DNA from 4 places in the Bacillus sp. AC266 genome. Region 1 is predicted to be linked to each of the others. Evidence: riboswitches for the same ligand, from Rfam matches in the RefSeq annotation. Region 1 holds a riboswitch; each other region holds the start of a gene.
What was found. A riboswitch is a leader RNA that binds a small molecule or an ion and turns the genes downstream of it on or off. The one in region 1 is predicted to bind thiamine pyrophosphate.
Positions count from the first base shown of each region.

Region 2: linked by a shared signal. The riboswitch ahead of tenA (thiaminase II) and the one ahead of AC0IXC_RS25480 (MTH1187 family thiamine-binding protein) in region 1 are both predicted to bind thiamine pyrophosphate.
Region 3: linked by a shared signal. The riboswitch ahead of tenA (thiaminase II) and the one ahead of AC0IXC_RS25480 (MTH1187 family thiamine-binding protein) in region 1 are both predicted to bind thiamine pyrophosphate.
Region 4: linked by a shared signal. The riboswitch ahead of thiC (phosphomethylpyrimidine synthase ThiC) and the one ahead of AC0IXC_RS25480 (MTH1187 family thiamine-binding protein) in region 1 are both predicted to bind thiamine pyrophosphate.

Region 1 is NZ_CEEDEC010000008.1:107,638-111,818, forward strand. It holds gene AC0IXC_RS25475 (non-ribosomal peptide synthetase family protein) at 1-1,651, shown strand, start outside; TPP riboswitch at 1,703-1,804, shown strand; gene AC0IXC_RS25480 (MTH1187 family thiamine-binding protein) at 1,906-2,226, shown strand; gene AC0IXC_RS25485 (ABC transporter permease) at 2,198-2,971, shown strand; gene AC0IXC_RS25490 (ABC transporter substrate-binding protein) at 2,968-3,966, shown strand; gene AC0IXC_RS25495 (ABC transporter ATP-binding protein) at 3,963-4,181, shown strand, end outside.
Region 2 is NZ_CEEDEC010000001.1:700,299-704,479, forward strand. It holds gene pdxR (MocR-like pyridoxine biosynthesis transcription factor PdxR) at 1-802, shown strand, start outside; gene ddlB (D-alanine--D-alanine ligase) at 807-1,721, shown strand; TPP riboswitch at 1,795-1,900, shown strand; gene tenA (thiaminase II) at 2,025-2,711, shown strand; gene AC0IXC_RS03680 (pPIWI_RE module domain-containing protein) at 3,044-4,181, shown strand, end outside.
Region 3 is NZ_CEEDEC010000005.1:393,809-397,989, forward strand. It holds gene AC0IXC_RS22010 (ABC transporter permease) at 1-319, opposite strand, end outside; gene AC0IXC_RS22015 (ABC transporter ATP-binding protein) at 319-1,071, opposite strand; gene tenA (thiaminase II) at 1,040-1,735, opposite strand; TPP riboswitch at 1,825-1,928, opposite strand; TPP riboswitch at 1,989-2,101, opposite strand; gene AC0IXC_RS22025 (SH3 domain-containing protein) at 2,361-3,527, shown strand; gene AC0IXC_RS22030 (hypothetical protein) at 3,533-3,865, shown strand; gene AC0IXC_RS22035 (DUF3965 domain-containing protein) at 4,107-4,181, opposite strand, start outside.
Region 4 is NZ_CEEDEC010000004.1:285,993-290,173, forward strand. It holds gene AC0IXC_RS18510 (arsenic transporter) at 1-74, shown strand, start outside; gene thiC (phosphomethylpyrimidine synthase ThiC) at 326-2,086, opposite strand; TPP riboswitch at 2,199-2,314, opposite strand; gene lldP (L-lactate permease) at 2,386-4,047, opposite strand.

The DNA of each region.
Region 1 (4,181 bases):
TGTATTTACGAAGAAAAGTGAAGAAGGTAGTCATTATTTAGTCGCTTTCTATACAACTGTTAATGAAGTTGCTATGGAAACCTTAATACACGATTTAAGAGAACAATTACCAGATTATATGGTGCCATCTAAGTTAATTTATATTAATGAACTGCCACTTACACCAAATAAAAAGGTTGATGTGAAGCGATTAGCACAACTGGAAGAAGAGTATGAGCCAGTTCGTTCACAAGAATATATCGCACCATCTACTGAAGCGGAAGCAAAAATAGCAAAAGCTTGGATTGATGTATTAGGCGTCTCGAAAGTTAGTGTCCATGACGACTTCTTTACAGTTGGTGGGCATTCGTTAAAGGTATTACGAGTTTTAACTCTATTGAAAGAGGATTTCCCGCATTTAACAATTCAAGACTTTTTCCAGGAACGCACAATATATAGGTTATCGCAAATTCAAAGGGAATTAAAAGTAGAGGAAGAAGACATATTCCGTGAATATAAAGTAATTCATGAGCCAGCAACAATTTCACATATAAAAGAAGTGAAAAGCGGTAAAGTTTCAAATATCTTTTTAACAGGAGCTACTGGTTATTTAGGTTCTCACATATTGCATGAATTACTAAAAGATACAACAGCACATATTTATTGCTTAGTAAGACCAACGCAAGATATACAACAAAGAATTGTTAATACATTAACAAATTACTTTAAAAATATAAAAAAAGAATGGCTACAACGTATAACAGCAGTACCTGGTGATCTCGGGGCAGAGAATCTTGGTATGAGTGAGGAAGAATTTAAAGTCATTCGTTCCAAGGTTGATACTGTAATTCATTGTGGTGCAGATGTAAGACATTTTGGAGATGTGGCTCAGTTTGAAAATGTGAATGTGCAAGGAACGGGTCGTATGCTAGCGTTAACTGAAGAAGGAGCGACATTCCACTTTGTTTCAACAATTGGTATTCCGATAGAATTAGCGATGGATCAATGGGATATATATGAAAAAACAGGTGATTTTAACTACGATGTGGTGTTGGAGAATGTGTATTCTAATAGTAAACTACAGGCAGAAAACCTTGTTCGTGAAGCGATAAAAGATGGTGTACGAGGAAATATTTATCGTGCGGGTAACTTAGCTTGTCATTCAGAAACAGGAAGGTTCCAACAAAATATTGAAGGAAATGCATTCTATCGTCTGATTAAAGCGATGTTACTTATTGGACAAGCTCCGAATGTAAAGTGGAAAATTGATTTTACACCAATTGATTTTGCTAGTAAATCGATTGTAACATATGTACAAGATTCACAAATAGCTGGAGAAATGTTACACATCTGTCACCCATGTCAAGTTGAATTTGAACATTTTATAAAGCTAATTGAGGGATGTGGATACAACCTTGAAATGGTTCCACTTTCGGAATATGTAAATACCGGGCTTGAATTAGCGAAGGGAAATGAAGTAATAGCAGAGCTAATTGCTTCTCAAGTTGCAGGAGATGGAGCACAGCAATCTGAAATTGTAATGGGTACTCGTAGAACGAATGAATGGATTAAGAAAAAAGAACTGGTAGTGCCAGCGATTAATAAAGAATTTATTCAGCAATTATTAGCTCATGGTGAAGAAGTTGGATATTTTCCAAAAATAATGAAATGATATGTACGCTTTTGTTTGTTCAATAAAATAAATCATGCTACAATGAAAACGAATTAAGAACCGGGGAGCCAATTGGCTGAGAGGATGTAAGTATACATCGACCCTCAACCTGATCTGGATAATGCCAGCGTAGGGAGTTACTTTAAAGTGATGTAGCATAAGTTATTATAGAATAACTTGTATACAAGGCTTTCCTACATGGTAGGAAAGCCTTTTCTTTTTTTGAAACCATATTTTGTAAGGGGGATTTTATTATGTCACAACAAGTTACAATTTCATTTTCAGTAGTACCACAAGCGAAGAACAAAGATGTGTATTCCGTTGTTGATAAAGCAATTGAAGTTGTACAACAGTCGGGAGTTCGTTATGAAGTAGGGGCAATGGAAACAACGTTGGAAGGAGAATTAGATGTACTTCTTGACGTCATTAAACGCGCGCAACAAGCTTGCGTCGATGCTGGAGCAGAAGAAGTAATTACTTCTATTAAAATTCACTATCGTCCAAGTACAGGCGTAACGATTGACGAAAAAGTTTGGAAGTACCGTGATGAATATGCAAAACCAGAAGCGATCTAAAATAATCACAACAATTTGGCTTATCCTTCTCATTGCTATATGGGAAGGATCTGTTTCATTATTTAAAATTGAGCCGTGGATTTTACCGAAGCCGTCTGCAATTGTGCAAGAGTTAATTGGAATGAAAGATTTACTATTACCGAATACAGTGCAAACGTTACAGGAAGTAATAATTGGGTTGTTTTTTGCAATTTTACTTGGGACGAGTATTGCTATCATTATGGATGTCATCCCTTTATTTCGGATTTTAATGAATCCATTGCTCGTTATTTCGCAAACAATTCCAATCGTTGTGCTCGCACCATTATTTATTATTTGGTTTGGATACGGAATGTTGCCAAAAGTAATGGTTGTTATTCTTGTTTGTTTCTTCCCAATTGCGCTTAGCATTTTAGAAGGTTTCCAAACGGTAGATAAAAATATGCTGAAACTGTTACAAACAATGAAGGCAACGAAATGGCAAGTTTACCAGAAAGTAAAGTTTCCAGCAGTACTCCCATACTTTTTCTCAGGTTTAAAAATTGCTGTTACATATAGTGTGATGGGGGCGATTATTGGGGAATGGCTTGGTGCCAGTGAAGGATTAGGAGTTATGCTTACAAGAGCAACAAAATCCTTTTTAACGGCTCGAGTATTTGGTGTTGCAGCGATTATCGTCATGGTGACATTATGTCTGTACTTTATTGTTGAATTTATGGCAAGAATAACAGCACCATGGATATACAGAAAGGGCGGCAGAAAATGAAAAAAGGTTTAAAAATTATGTTAGCTGCATTATTAGCAGTAACTGTTGCCGGATGTAATCCGGCGAAGAAAGAAGAAAGTTCAAGTAAAGATAAAAAAGTAAAAGTCGTTTTAGATTGGTTTCCAAATACGAATCATACTGGCTTATATGTAGCGCAAACGAAAGATTATTACAAAAAGCAAGGGCTTGATGTAGAAATTATCCAGCCTGGTGATAATGTAACGGCAGAGCAGATGATTGCTTCTGGGAAAGCAGACTTTGCGATAAGCGCACAAGAAAATGTAACATTAGCTCGTGTTGAAGGAATCCCAGTTGTTTCTGTTGGTGCAATTATTCAGCATAATACCTCTGCTTTTGCATCTCTAAAAAAAGATAATATGACGTCACCGAAAGATTTTGAAGGTAAACGTTATGGCGGCTGGGGGGGACCAGCAGAAGAAGCGACGTTAAAGACGATTATGGAGAAACATCAAGCTGATTTTAATAAAGTTGAAAAAATTATTCTTGGACAAACAGATTTCTTTAAATCAATCGGTCGTGATGCAGACTTTGAATGGATTTATTATGGATGGGATGGAATTGAAGCGAAGCGTCAAGGAAAAGAGTTAAATACAATTATGGTAAAAGACTTAGATCCAGCGCTTGATTTCTATAGTCCTGTTATTATTACAAGTGAAAAACATACGAAGCAAGATAAAGATTTTGTGAAAAAATTTATGACGGCAACGACGGAAGGTTATGATTTTGCAATTAAAGAACCGAAAGAAGCTGCGGATATTTTAATTAAAGCTGTTCCAGATGTGAATAAAGAATTAGTACAAGAAAGCCAAAAGTGGTTAAGTACAAAGTATCAAGATGATGCAAAAGCGTGGGGAGTACAGAAGGAAGAGATTTGGACAAATTACATGAATTTCTTATATGACAACAAAGTTATTAAAAAGAAAATCGATGTAAAAGATGCCTTTACAAATGAATTCCTTCCAAGTGAAAAATGAGTGGATTACAAATAAAAGATATTGTAAAAGCTTTCGATGGAAAGAATGTATTAGCAAATATTAGTGCGTCTATACAAGAGGGAGAGTTTGTCTCTTTTGTAGGTCCGAGTGGTTGTGGAAAAAGTACATTATTAAATATGATTGCAAGTGTTGAAGAGCCAACGAGCGGAGAAGTGTTTTATAACGAGGAGTATGTAAAAAAACAAGATGTTGTT
Region 2 (4,181 bases), on a different contig from region 1:
TGCATTGAAGCTTTTTCGTTTACATGGACTTGAAGTTCATGGAATTAATATGAATGATGATGGTATTGATACGAATGAAGTAGAAAAAAGTTTGCGTGAAAAGGATTTTGATTTCGCGTATTTAATCCCTTCTTATCATAATCCGACTGGTATTGTTACGAGTTCGGAGAAAAGAACGGAATTGATGAGGTTATTTTCAAAATACAAGATCCCTATTATAGAGGATGGGTTTAATGAAGAATTACGTTATTCGGGTTCACATTTATCGCCATTATTAACTTTTGCAGGGGCTGGTAATAATGTGATTTATATTAGTAGCTTTTCAAAGGTACTTTTTCCTGGTTTACGTGTAGGTTGGATCATTGCAGATAAAGAACTGATACATTATTTAGAAAGTGTTAAAAGAGCCAGAACCATTCACACATCTACGTTAGATCAAGCTGTTCTGTTTCAATATTTACATGAAGGATATTTTGAAAAATATTTAAAAAAAGCAAGATCTGTTTATAAGAAAAAATATGAGTTAGCTGTTGGGGCGTGTAATCAGTACATTCCGTTTAAAAGAATGACTGGAGACGGTGGACTTCATTTGTTTATAGAGTTGGAAGAAAAAATTCAAGCCCGCACACTTTTACAAAAGTGTTATGAGAAAGGAGTTACTTTTTCTCCTGGAGATGTTTTTTACTCTGATGGAGGAGGAGCGAACACATTCCGATTAGGATTTTCACGTTTGAAAGAACAGGAAATTGTTAGCGGGATTCAAATAATTGGTGAAACTTTAAAAAATGAAACTTGGAGTTGAGAAAATGAGAATTGGCGTTATTATGGGAGGAGTATCCTCTGAAAAACAAGTATCAATTATGACTGGGAATGAAATGATTGCACATTTAGATAAGAGTAAATATGAAATCGTTCCAATTACGTTAAATGAAAAAATGGATTTAATTGAAAAAGCGAAAGACATTGATTTTGCATTGCTAGCATTACACGGAAAATACGGAGAAGATGGTACGGTTCAAGGGACGCTTGAGAGTTTAGGTATTCCATATAGCGGCAGTAATATGTTATCTAGCGGTATATGTATGGATAAAAATATTTCAAAAAAGATTTTGCGTTATGAAGGAGTAGAAACACCAGATTGGATTGAACTTACAAAAATGGAGGATCTAAAGCTTGAGGAATTAGATAAATTAGGATTTCCATTAGTGGTAAAACCAAACTCTGGCGGCTCAAGTGTTGGAGTTAAGATTGTCTATGATAAAAATGAATTAATCTCTATGCTAGAAACTGTATTCGAATGGGATTCTGAAGTAGTAATTGAGAAGTATATAAAAGGTGACGAGATTACATGTTCAATTTTTGATGGGCAACAGTTACCTATCATTTCGATTCGACATGCTGCTGTGTTCTTTGACTATAATGCAAAATATGATGATACTAGTACAGTTGAAGAAGTTATTGAACTTCCAGCTGAAATAAAGGAACGTGTAAATAAAGCGTCACTGGCTTGTTATAAAGCATTAAAATGTAGTGTTTATGCAAGGGTTGATATGATGGTGAAGGAAGGAATTCCATATGTAATGGAAGTTAATACATTACCAGGGATGACACAATCAAGTTTACTGCCAAAAAGTGCGGAAGCAGCGGGAATTAATTATAGCAAACTATTAGATATGATAATTGAAACTTCATTAAAAGTAAGGAAAGAAGAAGGTTTTTAAGGTAGTTATATAATTAATTCTTTTGACAGTTCCACGAATTATGCTATGATAATTACAATACGACAACTAAATATTTATCCACTAGGGGGGCCTTTTATAGGCTGAGATCAGATGAAATTTTGAGACTCTTAGTACCTGATCTGGTTAATGCCAGCGTAGGAAAGTGGGAAAGACGTTGCTATTTAACGAATAAATACTGTCAATTTCACTTTCTTTACGCCTGTAAAGAAAGTTTTTTTATTTTACAGCTTTAATAATTGTGGATAAATACGTATATTTTTTACATTATTTGGAGGAATTTAAATGACTTTTTCACAATCATTACGTAAAGAAGTAGATTCAATTTGGGAAGCAAGTTTTAACCATCCTTTTGTAAAAAAACTAGGCGAAGGAACATTAGATTTAGCTAGTTTTCGATATTATGTGCTTCAAGATTCTTATTATTTGAGTCATTTTGCTAGAGTACAAACGTTAGGTGCTGCAAAGGCTCTTGAATTAGAAACGACAGCTCGTATGGCACACCATGCACAAAATACGTATGAAGCTGAGTTATCATTACATGAGAATTTCGCAAAGAAATTAGGGATTACAAAAGAAGAAAAAGATAATTTTATTCCTGCGCCAACTGCATATGCATATACATCTCATATGTATCGTGCAGCTTATGAAGGGCATTTAGGAGATATTATTGCGGCTATTTTACCTTGTTATTGGTTATATTATGAAATCGGTGAACGGTTAAAAGAATGTCAACCAGAAGAGCCAATTTATCAAGAATGGATTTCTGCATATGGATCTGATTGGTTCCGTACTCTAGTAGAAGAGCAAATCACACGATTAGATACGATCGCTGAAAAAGTAACAGAGGCAGACCGTAATCGTATGAGACAACATTTTATTTTTAGTAGTCAATATGAATATTCATTTTGGGAAATGGCATATACATTAGAAAAATGGCCGGTGAATGAAGAAGTTAAAGGTGTTATTTAATTAAGAGTATATAAAAGGTATCGCTATATAAAGAGGCGATACCTTTTATTATATTTAGTTTCTGTAATTTTTTTGTAAATCATATATAAAAAAATATAATAATTAATTATAATGATTTTATAATATAAAGTCCCATAAGGAGGTAGTTATATGTTAATAGTTACTTTATATTAATTTGATTTTAATAATGTTTTATTTATATAAACGAATGTAATTTAGCTATTTCCTTTAATGTGCTTGGTTAAAATTTGATTCGTTAATGCTTAAAAAATTGGTATCTTTTCTAGTATTATTCATGATCAATATAAATTAAGAGAGGAAGTATTAATAATATGGAAAAATTACAGTTATTAGCATTTAAAAATATAGTAGAACCCCTCTATAATGAGAAAGTATCGTATATTTATTTTCCTATTGAATGGCTTGAGATTGTAGAGATACATTATAGAACATTTTTATTAACGAGCAAATTAAAACTTGTAAATGAAAGATTGTATGAAATGTTTTCTGATATATTATTCATTCAGCATAATCCATATATATTAAAGGAAGATACGCCCTGGATTGTAGCAAAAGAACCAATGAAACAAGAACAGTTAGACTATATTTTCCAAAGCTGGTATGAGGTTATTCATGATTGGAAACCTAATAAATTAATAGATCCACCACATTTAGAATGGCAGTATGATTTAATTAGTAATTTGCCAGCATTACATGATAAAAAAACGTTTTCTAAATGGGTACCAGCTCTAATTACTCATATTTTTTGCGAACAGCCTTTACATTTGGAAAATAAAAATGAGGAAGAAATATATTTTTCACCACTGCGATCACAACATGTTTCTGAAGCGATGTCTGAGCCAATTAAAGATGAAGAAACACATGATTATTTCTCTTATGTATATCGGTTTGAATACGTAACTCGTGGAGGTGAGAATATTCCGCTATTAAAAGTATCTGTAGGGATTAGGAGGTTTTATCAACAATATAATCATAAAGATATCCCTATACTTTTAGGGCGAAAGCGGAGCCAAATACTGATTTCAACTCCTGAATTTGAATCAAATAATAAAAAGCAAAGATTTGTAAAGTTAAAAGTACAACAAGCTGTAAAAGGAATAAAGTGGATTAAACGTTTTAGAAATTTAAAAGATGATTATAGGATAGGGGGAGAAGTTAAATTAGAGAACATTCTCCAATGTCCGAAAGAGTATATTAGAGGAACAAAGATAAGAGTGCTTCTTCCATATAACGAAAATATATATAAAGTTCAAGGAACAAAAATAAAATTTGGTATAAAAGTAAGAGAAAAAGAGGAACTTTTTAATGAATTCCAACGAATATGCCCATATTTCACATTACTTCCAGAATGTGAAAATGTATTAACTAATAATGAGAATGCGTTATTACCTTTATTTGCCCCAAAGGGATTAGAATCAATTACGTTAGAAGTATGGTCAGATGATATAG
Region 3 (4,181 bases), on a different contig from region 1:
CAAGCGCAGTGATCGGGATTGTTTGTGAAGCAACTAATAACGGATAAAATGCTCTTTCCATCCACGTACTCGCATTCATTAACATTGCTAGCCCTACGCCCAGTACGATAGAAATAACAACGCCTATTAAAACGACGTATAACGTTGCAGGTAAATGAACCGTAAATAATATATCTTTCAGCGCCCATATCTTCATTACAATTGCAGAAGGTGATGGCAAAATGTACATCTCATCTACAATTCTTGCTCCTACTTCCCACAGAGCAAGTAAAATTCCACTTAATATAAGGGCAGGTAATAACTCCTTCAAGCGATTCATCATACGAGTACCTGCCTTTGTAACATACTAAGGAGCTCTTCTTTAAGCGCTAACACTTCAGGCTTATATAAATCTTTTCTTGTTCGGTTACGATCAAGCGGCACAATTCGCTCAGTTAAAGTTGCTATCGGTTGATTTTCTACAACCAAAATTCGATTAGAAAGAAACAATGCTTCTTCAACATCATGAGTGATAAATAAAATTGTTTTTTCCCACTCTTTCCATTGTTCAAACAACCATTCTTGCAAAGATGCCTTCGTTAAAGCGTCCAATGCGCTAAACGGTTCATCTAACAATAATATCTCCCCTCCTGTTAATAAAGTTCGGATAAAAGATACGCGTTGCCTCATACCACCAGATAAATCTTTCGGATATTTTTTCTCGTACCCTTGTAAACCAAATTTATGTAACAGTTCTTTCGCTTTTACTTGCGCTTCTTTCTTCTGCACACCTTGGCACTCTAGCGGCAGGGCCGCATTCTCAATAATCGTCCTCCACGGCAAGAGCATATCTTTTTGGGGCATATACCCTACAGAATGACTCTTCTTTGTTTCTGTCAGCTCTATCTGTCCAGTACTTGCCTCTTCTAAGCCTATAATAAGGCGAAATAAAGTACTTTTCCCGCATCCACTCGGTCCGATAATACTTACAAACTCTTTATCTTGTATAGAAGCATTTAATTCATTGATGATTGGTTTTTCATCATAATGAAAGGAAACATTATGAAACTGTAGTATGTTCTTGCTCCTCAAAACCCCACATCTCCTTACGATAAGCCATATCCCAGAATAAATATTCAAATCGGCTGGAATATAAGAAAATCTCCTCTAATCGGTCTAGCTCTTTCTCTGACTTTCCAACTGCCATTTCATTTAATAAATCTATTAACCAAATACAAAGGTTACCGTATTCTTCAGAACTATATCCTTGAATCCACTCTCCAAAGAACTCATGATCTCTTGCTCCAGGAATATCATTTAAACGCTTTCCGATCTCCCAATAGCTCCACATACATGGAAGTAAAGCTGATATTAATTCTGCAAGTGTGCCATTTTGAGATACAGACATCATGTAATTTGTATAGGCTAAATTTTTAGCAGATGGTTTCGCAGATTCTATCTCCTCTACAGTAATGCCAAGTTTGTTTGCATACTGTTTATGGATCGTCATTTCTCCATTTAAAATCCCATCAATTTGCTCTGCAAATTTTGCCATAACTTGTGGATTCGTTGCCTTTACAACCCCAATTGCATATAGCTTTGCATAATCTAACAAATATAAATAATCTTGAATAATATAGTACTGGAATTTGTCTTTTTCCAACGTACCATCCCCCATACCTACTACAAACGGATGATTATGACTTTTCTCCCAAACAGGCTGCACCGTATCAAATAATTTTTCACAAAATTTCATTAATAATTCCCCTTCCTATATATCTATTTATCTCAATAAAAAAACCACTTCTGTATATAAGAAGTGGTTACAGCAAATAAAATTATAATTTATTCGTTGTTCCACTTCCCTTCGCTAGTATTATCTAGATCAGGTGTTGTAAGGGTTAAGGATTATTCCTCTCTCAGCACGAAAAGCACCCCTAGTGGTGTTAATATGAAATTTTCAAATAAAAAAGCCCCGTTTCTATACGCAAAGAAACGGGGACTCATTGTTAATGTCCGAATTGCTTCCCTACGCTAGCATAATCTAGATCAGGTAATAAAAAGGATCAAAGGCTTATGGCCCTACTCTCAGCTGGCAACACCAGCCCTCCTAGCAAACTATAAAATTATCACTGTCAGTATAACATCGCCATAAGACATCATCAACTGTTTTAATTTTCTTAATTGCGAATTAAATCTCAACGTGTTAAACAAATATAAATGCGACCTCACAAATGATATATACAATATTTATATACGAATCTCTCTTCTGACATTATTTTTATTGATTTCATATTACATTTATGTGAATACGACCAATATATTATATCTTTATACTATAATAAAATTACAACTATACAACTAGAGGAGGTCTTTATTACATGAATATGAAAGCCACAGCTTTAACAGCAACTACTATCGCAATTGCTTCTTTACTTCCTTCTATGGGAGAATCCGATATACAAACAGCGGCTGCTAAGCAACCATCTACAGTAAAAACTGGATATGTAAAAATTGACAACGTTGCACTACATCAAAATAGCCATACAGACAGTGCAATAGTTGATACCATTCGATTTAATAGCCCGGTTACTATTCTTGAAACAGTTCAAGATTGGTATAAAGTATCTGTTAACAACAAAACAGGCTATATGAAAAAAGATGCAATTCTATTCAAAAAAAATGTTCAACCAAAGTCTCAATATATCGTAAATGCAAACGCATTAAACGTTCGTTCTGAACCTAATACAGAGTCTTCTATTCTAGATATATTACCAAATGGTCAATTCATTACCATTCAAGGTGAACAAGGAGATTGGTACAAAATATTACATAACGGTCAAATTGGTTACGTACAAAAAACATTTGTATCTAATGGATCCACACCTCTAGTAAAAGGTGTAACAGTACAAGGTTCTCCTTCTTATACTGTTGCAACACCAAAATTAAATGTACGTAGCAATGCTAGCACAAGTGGCACTCTACTTGGCTCATTACAAAATGGTACACAAGTACAAGTAGTAGAAACGGTAGGTACTTGGTATAAAATTCGTTTTGGCACAGGATACGGATATGTAGCAAAACACTATGTAGTGCAAAATCAAAATCAAAATCAAGCACAAGCTAAAACAGCTCAACCTGCATCAATTCCAGCAGTTTTCAAATTCCCTACTCAAGGGAAAATCAGCTCCACTTTTGATATGCGCTGGGAGCAAATGCATTATGGTATAGATATAGCAGCACAAGGAAATGTCTCTATTCAAGCTGCTGCTGCAGGTAAGGTTGTGAAATCTTATTATTCGGCTAGCTACGGCAATGTCGTGTTCATCGCCCATCAAATAAATGGGAAATTATATACAACAGTTTATGCTCATATGAAGGATCGCACTGTACAAGCTGGTGATCAAGTACAAACTGGACAATTAGTAGGTCATATGGGAAACACAGGTCATTCATACGGGCAACATCTCCATTTTGAATTACATAATGGGGAATGGAATTTTGAAAAAACAAATGCAGTAAACCCACTGCCATATTTAGTTAGGTAAATTATATGCCACGCAATATACCTCTCTTTATTGAATACCTGGCCTTTTTAGGTTTAATCTGTTGTTTAATCATTTATAATACGAACACTGTATTTTTATCTATTATTATTGCTTTTGTTGCTTTAGAAATCATTATGGAAGCATTACAAATGCGGCTAAAACAAAAAATTGCCCATATTTATAATGTAATTTTTCTTTTAAGTGCTCTTATAACAAATATAATTAGTAATGGTTTTTATTTATCTACCGTACTTCCTGTATTCTTTATAGGTGTTTTATTATTCATAGCTAGATACGTTCATGTTCCTAATAACCAAAAACATGAACAAGAAGCTTAGAAAGAGGAGACACTGTGTACCAATCTTTCAAAGATAATCCAATGAAATATATATTGAATTTATATGAAAAAATGAATACTTTTTTTGGTATACAAGGAAGTTATACTGCACAATTTCTCCTTTATGGAATGTTATTTCTTATCTTAGTTACTTTCTCCTTGCTTTACTAACAAAAAAAGGATCTCACATAAACTTGAGATCCTTTTTAATTTATATTAATTTTTAATATGTAAAATATGGTTTATCCACAAGCATATTTTTCATAAATGAAACTAAGATTATATTTTTTCTCTAAGCTCATTCTTTGTTCATCGTC
Region 4 (4,181 bases), on a different contig from region 1:
TCGTAATCCCACTCACAACAGTCGTCACATTATTCCTCTTATACTACTGGGTACAATTATTCTTCACCTTATAAAGTGAAACTTTATAAGGTGGGTGGGTGTTCATCCCCCACTGATTATTAGCCCGCACCAATCGGGCGTTTACGGACAGTTTATCTCCCACCTAACTTCTTTGCTCCAGCCGAATTTTGAGGTGGGAGTTTTACTGCCCACAAATAGCGGGATAGACGACAGAAGCCCCCTTTGCTACCGTCTTAGCAAAGGGGGCTTCTTCTATATTTAAGTTAGGTACAGTGTGATCAATCAAGTAAAGAGGTGTAACGTGTTATTGATATAAGTGACTACCAGTTTCTTTGAATTCTACCGCTTTCTCTTTCATTCCTTTTTCAATTGCTTCTGTCGTTTCTAAGTCATTTTCTTTCGCATATTCACGAATATCATGTGAAATTCTCATACTACAAAACTTTGGGCCACACATTGAACAGAAATGCGCTGTTTTCGCCCCTTCTGCTGGCAACGTTTCATCATGGTACTCCATCGCGCGTTCAGGATCTAAAGATAAATTAAATTGGTCGCGCCAACGGAATTCAAATCGTGCTTTTGAAAGTGCATCATCACGCTGATGAGCCGTTTTATGCCCTTTCGCAAGATCGGCTGCATGCGCAGCGATTTTGTACGTAATAACCCCTTCGCGAACATCATCTTTGTTCGGTAAACCTAAATGTTCTTTCGGGGTTACATAACAAAGCATCGCCGTTCCAAACCAGCCGATCATCGCAGCACCAATCGCTGAAGTAATATGATCATAACCTGGTGCAATATCTGTCGTTAACGGCCCAAGTGTATAGAACGGCGCACCCTGACAAATATCAAGTTCTTTCTCCATATTTTCTTTAATTAAATGCATCGGTACATGCCCAGGTCCTTCAATCATAACTTGCACATCATGTTTCCAAGCGATTTTTGTTAATTCACCAAGTGTCTCAAGCTCAGAAAACTGCGCTTCGTCATTTGCATCTGCAATAGAACCTGGACGTAATCCATCTCCAAGAGAAAACGAAACATCGTACTGCTTCATAATTTCACAAATCTCTTCAAAGTGAGTATATAGGAAGTTTTCTTTATGATGGAATAAACACCACTGCGCCATAATCGAACCACCGCGCGAAACAATACCTGTCATACGCTTTGCAGTAATTGGAATATAACGAAGTAATACACCAGCGTGAATCGTGAAGTAATCAACGCCTTGCTCCGCCTGCTCAATTAACGTATCACGATACACTTCCCACGTTAAATCCTCTGCAATTCCGTTTACTTTTTCAAGCGCTTGATAAATTGGCACAGTTCCAACTGGTACCGGAGCATTACGAATAATCCACTCACGTGTTGTATGAATGTTTTTACCTGTAGATAAATCCATAATCGTATCTGCACCCCAGCGAGTCGCCCACGTCATCTTCTCTACTTCTTCTGCAATAGAAGACGATACAGCAGAGTTTCCGATATTTGCATTTACCTTCACGTGAAAATTACGTCCAATTATCATCGGTTCCGCTTCAGGATGGTTAATGTTTGCCGGCAAAATCGCACGACCTTCTGCAATCTCCTTACGAACAAATTCAGGCTCTACCCCTTCACGAATCGCAACATATTCCATCTCAGACGTAATAATGCCATTACGCGCATAATGCATTTGCGAAACATTTGCACCTTGCTTCGCTCTAAGCGGCTTACGATCCATTTGCGGGAAAACAGGTGTATGTTTTGAAGCCACTTTCACACCGTCATCCTCAGGTTTAATTTCGCGTCCTTCATAAGCTTCCACATCACCACGCCCCAAGGTCCAAGAGTGGCGCGGCGCCTGCAACCCTTTTTCCAGCTCCACTTTATACTCTGGATCTGTATAAGGTCCACTCGTATCATACACACGGATTGGCGGATTTTGAACACCGTTCGTATCGCTTTGTTCAATCTCACGCATTGGTACTTTCATACCTTCACGTGTTCCATCCACATACACTTTCTTACTTCCTGGTAAACTCGATTTCAATTCAATTTGCTCAGCTGAAACAGACTGTTTCATAACCTTTGTTGCCCCCCTGTTCGTGACAAGGACGAGATATGGCCAGCGCATGCCAAAATAAAAAGAGCCAGGTCCATAAAAGAATAAGGACCTGGCTCATAAAGACATAATTATGTAAAGCCGTTAACTTCCCTACGCTGGTACGAGCCAGATCAGGTCCAAAGGGTTAAGAAGTTCACACGCTTCTCTCTCAGCCTACGCATACGTTAGGCACCCCTAGTTTATCACTGATTTAATTTTCAATACTTTCCCATCATACACTATAATCTGAAAAATGCAAAGTTTATTTCTTTTGTTGTTTACGGAATCATCCAAGTTAAATAATAAGCCTGCACATACGTCATAATCCCAACAATAGTAACGAAGAATAAACTATGCTTCAATGTAAAGCGGAACAAATCTGACTCTTTCCCAGCAAGTCCAACTGCCGCACAAGCAATCGCAATTGATTGCGGAGAAATCATTTTACCTGTTACACCGCCCGTTGTATTTGCTGCAACAAGAAGCACTTCAGATACACCGACTTGCTGCGCTGTAATTGCTTGTAAATTCGAGAACAGTGCGTTCGCTGACGTATCTGATCCTGTTAAGAATACGCCAATCCATCCTAAGAATGGTGAGAAGAACGGGAATAGTCCGCCAGTTCCTGCAAGTGCTAACGCTAATGTAGAAGATAGACCAGAATAGTTTGCGATAAATGCGAATCCTAATACGAATCCAATAGATAGAATTGGCATTTTTAGTTCATTTAACGTTTCTTTAAATGTTGCTACTGCATCTTTTGCACTCATTTTCAAAATAAAAATAGAAATGATACAAGCAATTAAAATTGCTGTTCCAGTCGCTGATAAAATATCTAATTTCAAGATTGCTTCATAAGGTGTTGGTTTATTTACAATAGGCTCTGCTTTCATTACTAAATTGTGCAAGCCTGGAACTTCAAATTTAAATACGAGACTTTCTAAAGCCCCGCCCGGAGCGAATAATGCTTTAAAGAAACTTTGGCTCCAAATGACTACCATCACAGTTAAAATAATGAACGGAGACCATGCTTTTACTACTTTTCCTACCGTTAGTTTCGGCATAGATGTCGTTGTCGTCGCCGCGGCTACTTCACTATTCGCTTGCTTAGTTTGATAAATTTCTTTCGGCTGCCAAACTTTTAAGAATAGCGATAAACTTACTAAACTTACAAGTGCTGACGTAATATCAGGAAGTTCTGGTCCTAAAAACGTCGCTGTAATAAACTGTGTAATTGCAAATGAACTACCCGCTACAAATAAAGCAGGCCACGTTTGTTTTACTCCTTTAAAGCCATCCATTAAAAATACGATAAAGAACGGAACAAATAAAGATAAGAACGGTAATTGATGCCCAGCCATTTGTCCAATTTTATGTGGATCAATGCCTGTCACTTGTCCAGCAACTGTAATCGGAATCCCCATCGCTCCGAAAGCTACTGGTGCAGTATTTGCGATTAAACAAAGACCTGCTGCATATAAAGGATTTAGCCCAAGGCCTGCCAGAAGTGCTGCCGTAATCGCTACTGGTGCACCAAATCCTGCTGCCCCTTCCAAAAATGCTCCAAATGAAAATCCAATTAAAATAACGAGTAAACGATGGTCATTCGTAATGGATAATACAGATGCACGAATGACATCAAATTGACCTGTTTTCACAGAAATTTTATATAAAAATACTGACATAATGATAATCCACGCAATTGGCCATAATCCGTATAAGAAACCGTATCCGGTCGCTGCCATTGCCATTGTGAATGGCATTTTATACGCAAATAACGCCACCAAAATCGTTAATACAACTGTAATAAATCCTGCCACATACCCCTTCATGCGGAAAACCGCTAAAGCTAAGAAAAAAAAGATGATTGGAATAAGTGCGACTGCTGCCGAAATCCAAATGTTACCGAACGGATCGTAAACTTGTGTCCATGTGTTCATTGTTCTCTCCCCCTAAAGAATCCCCTTTTAAATAAGATATAACCTTATCAATAGACTACCAGGTCATCATACCTTTAAGTCTAAAAAATACAAAACGTTCAAGAAAACGTTTTCAATAATTTTATCACAACAAT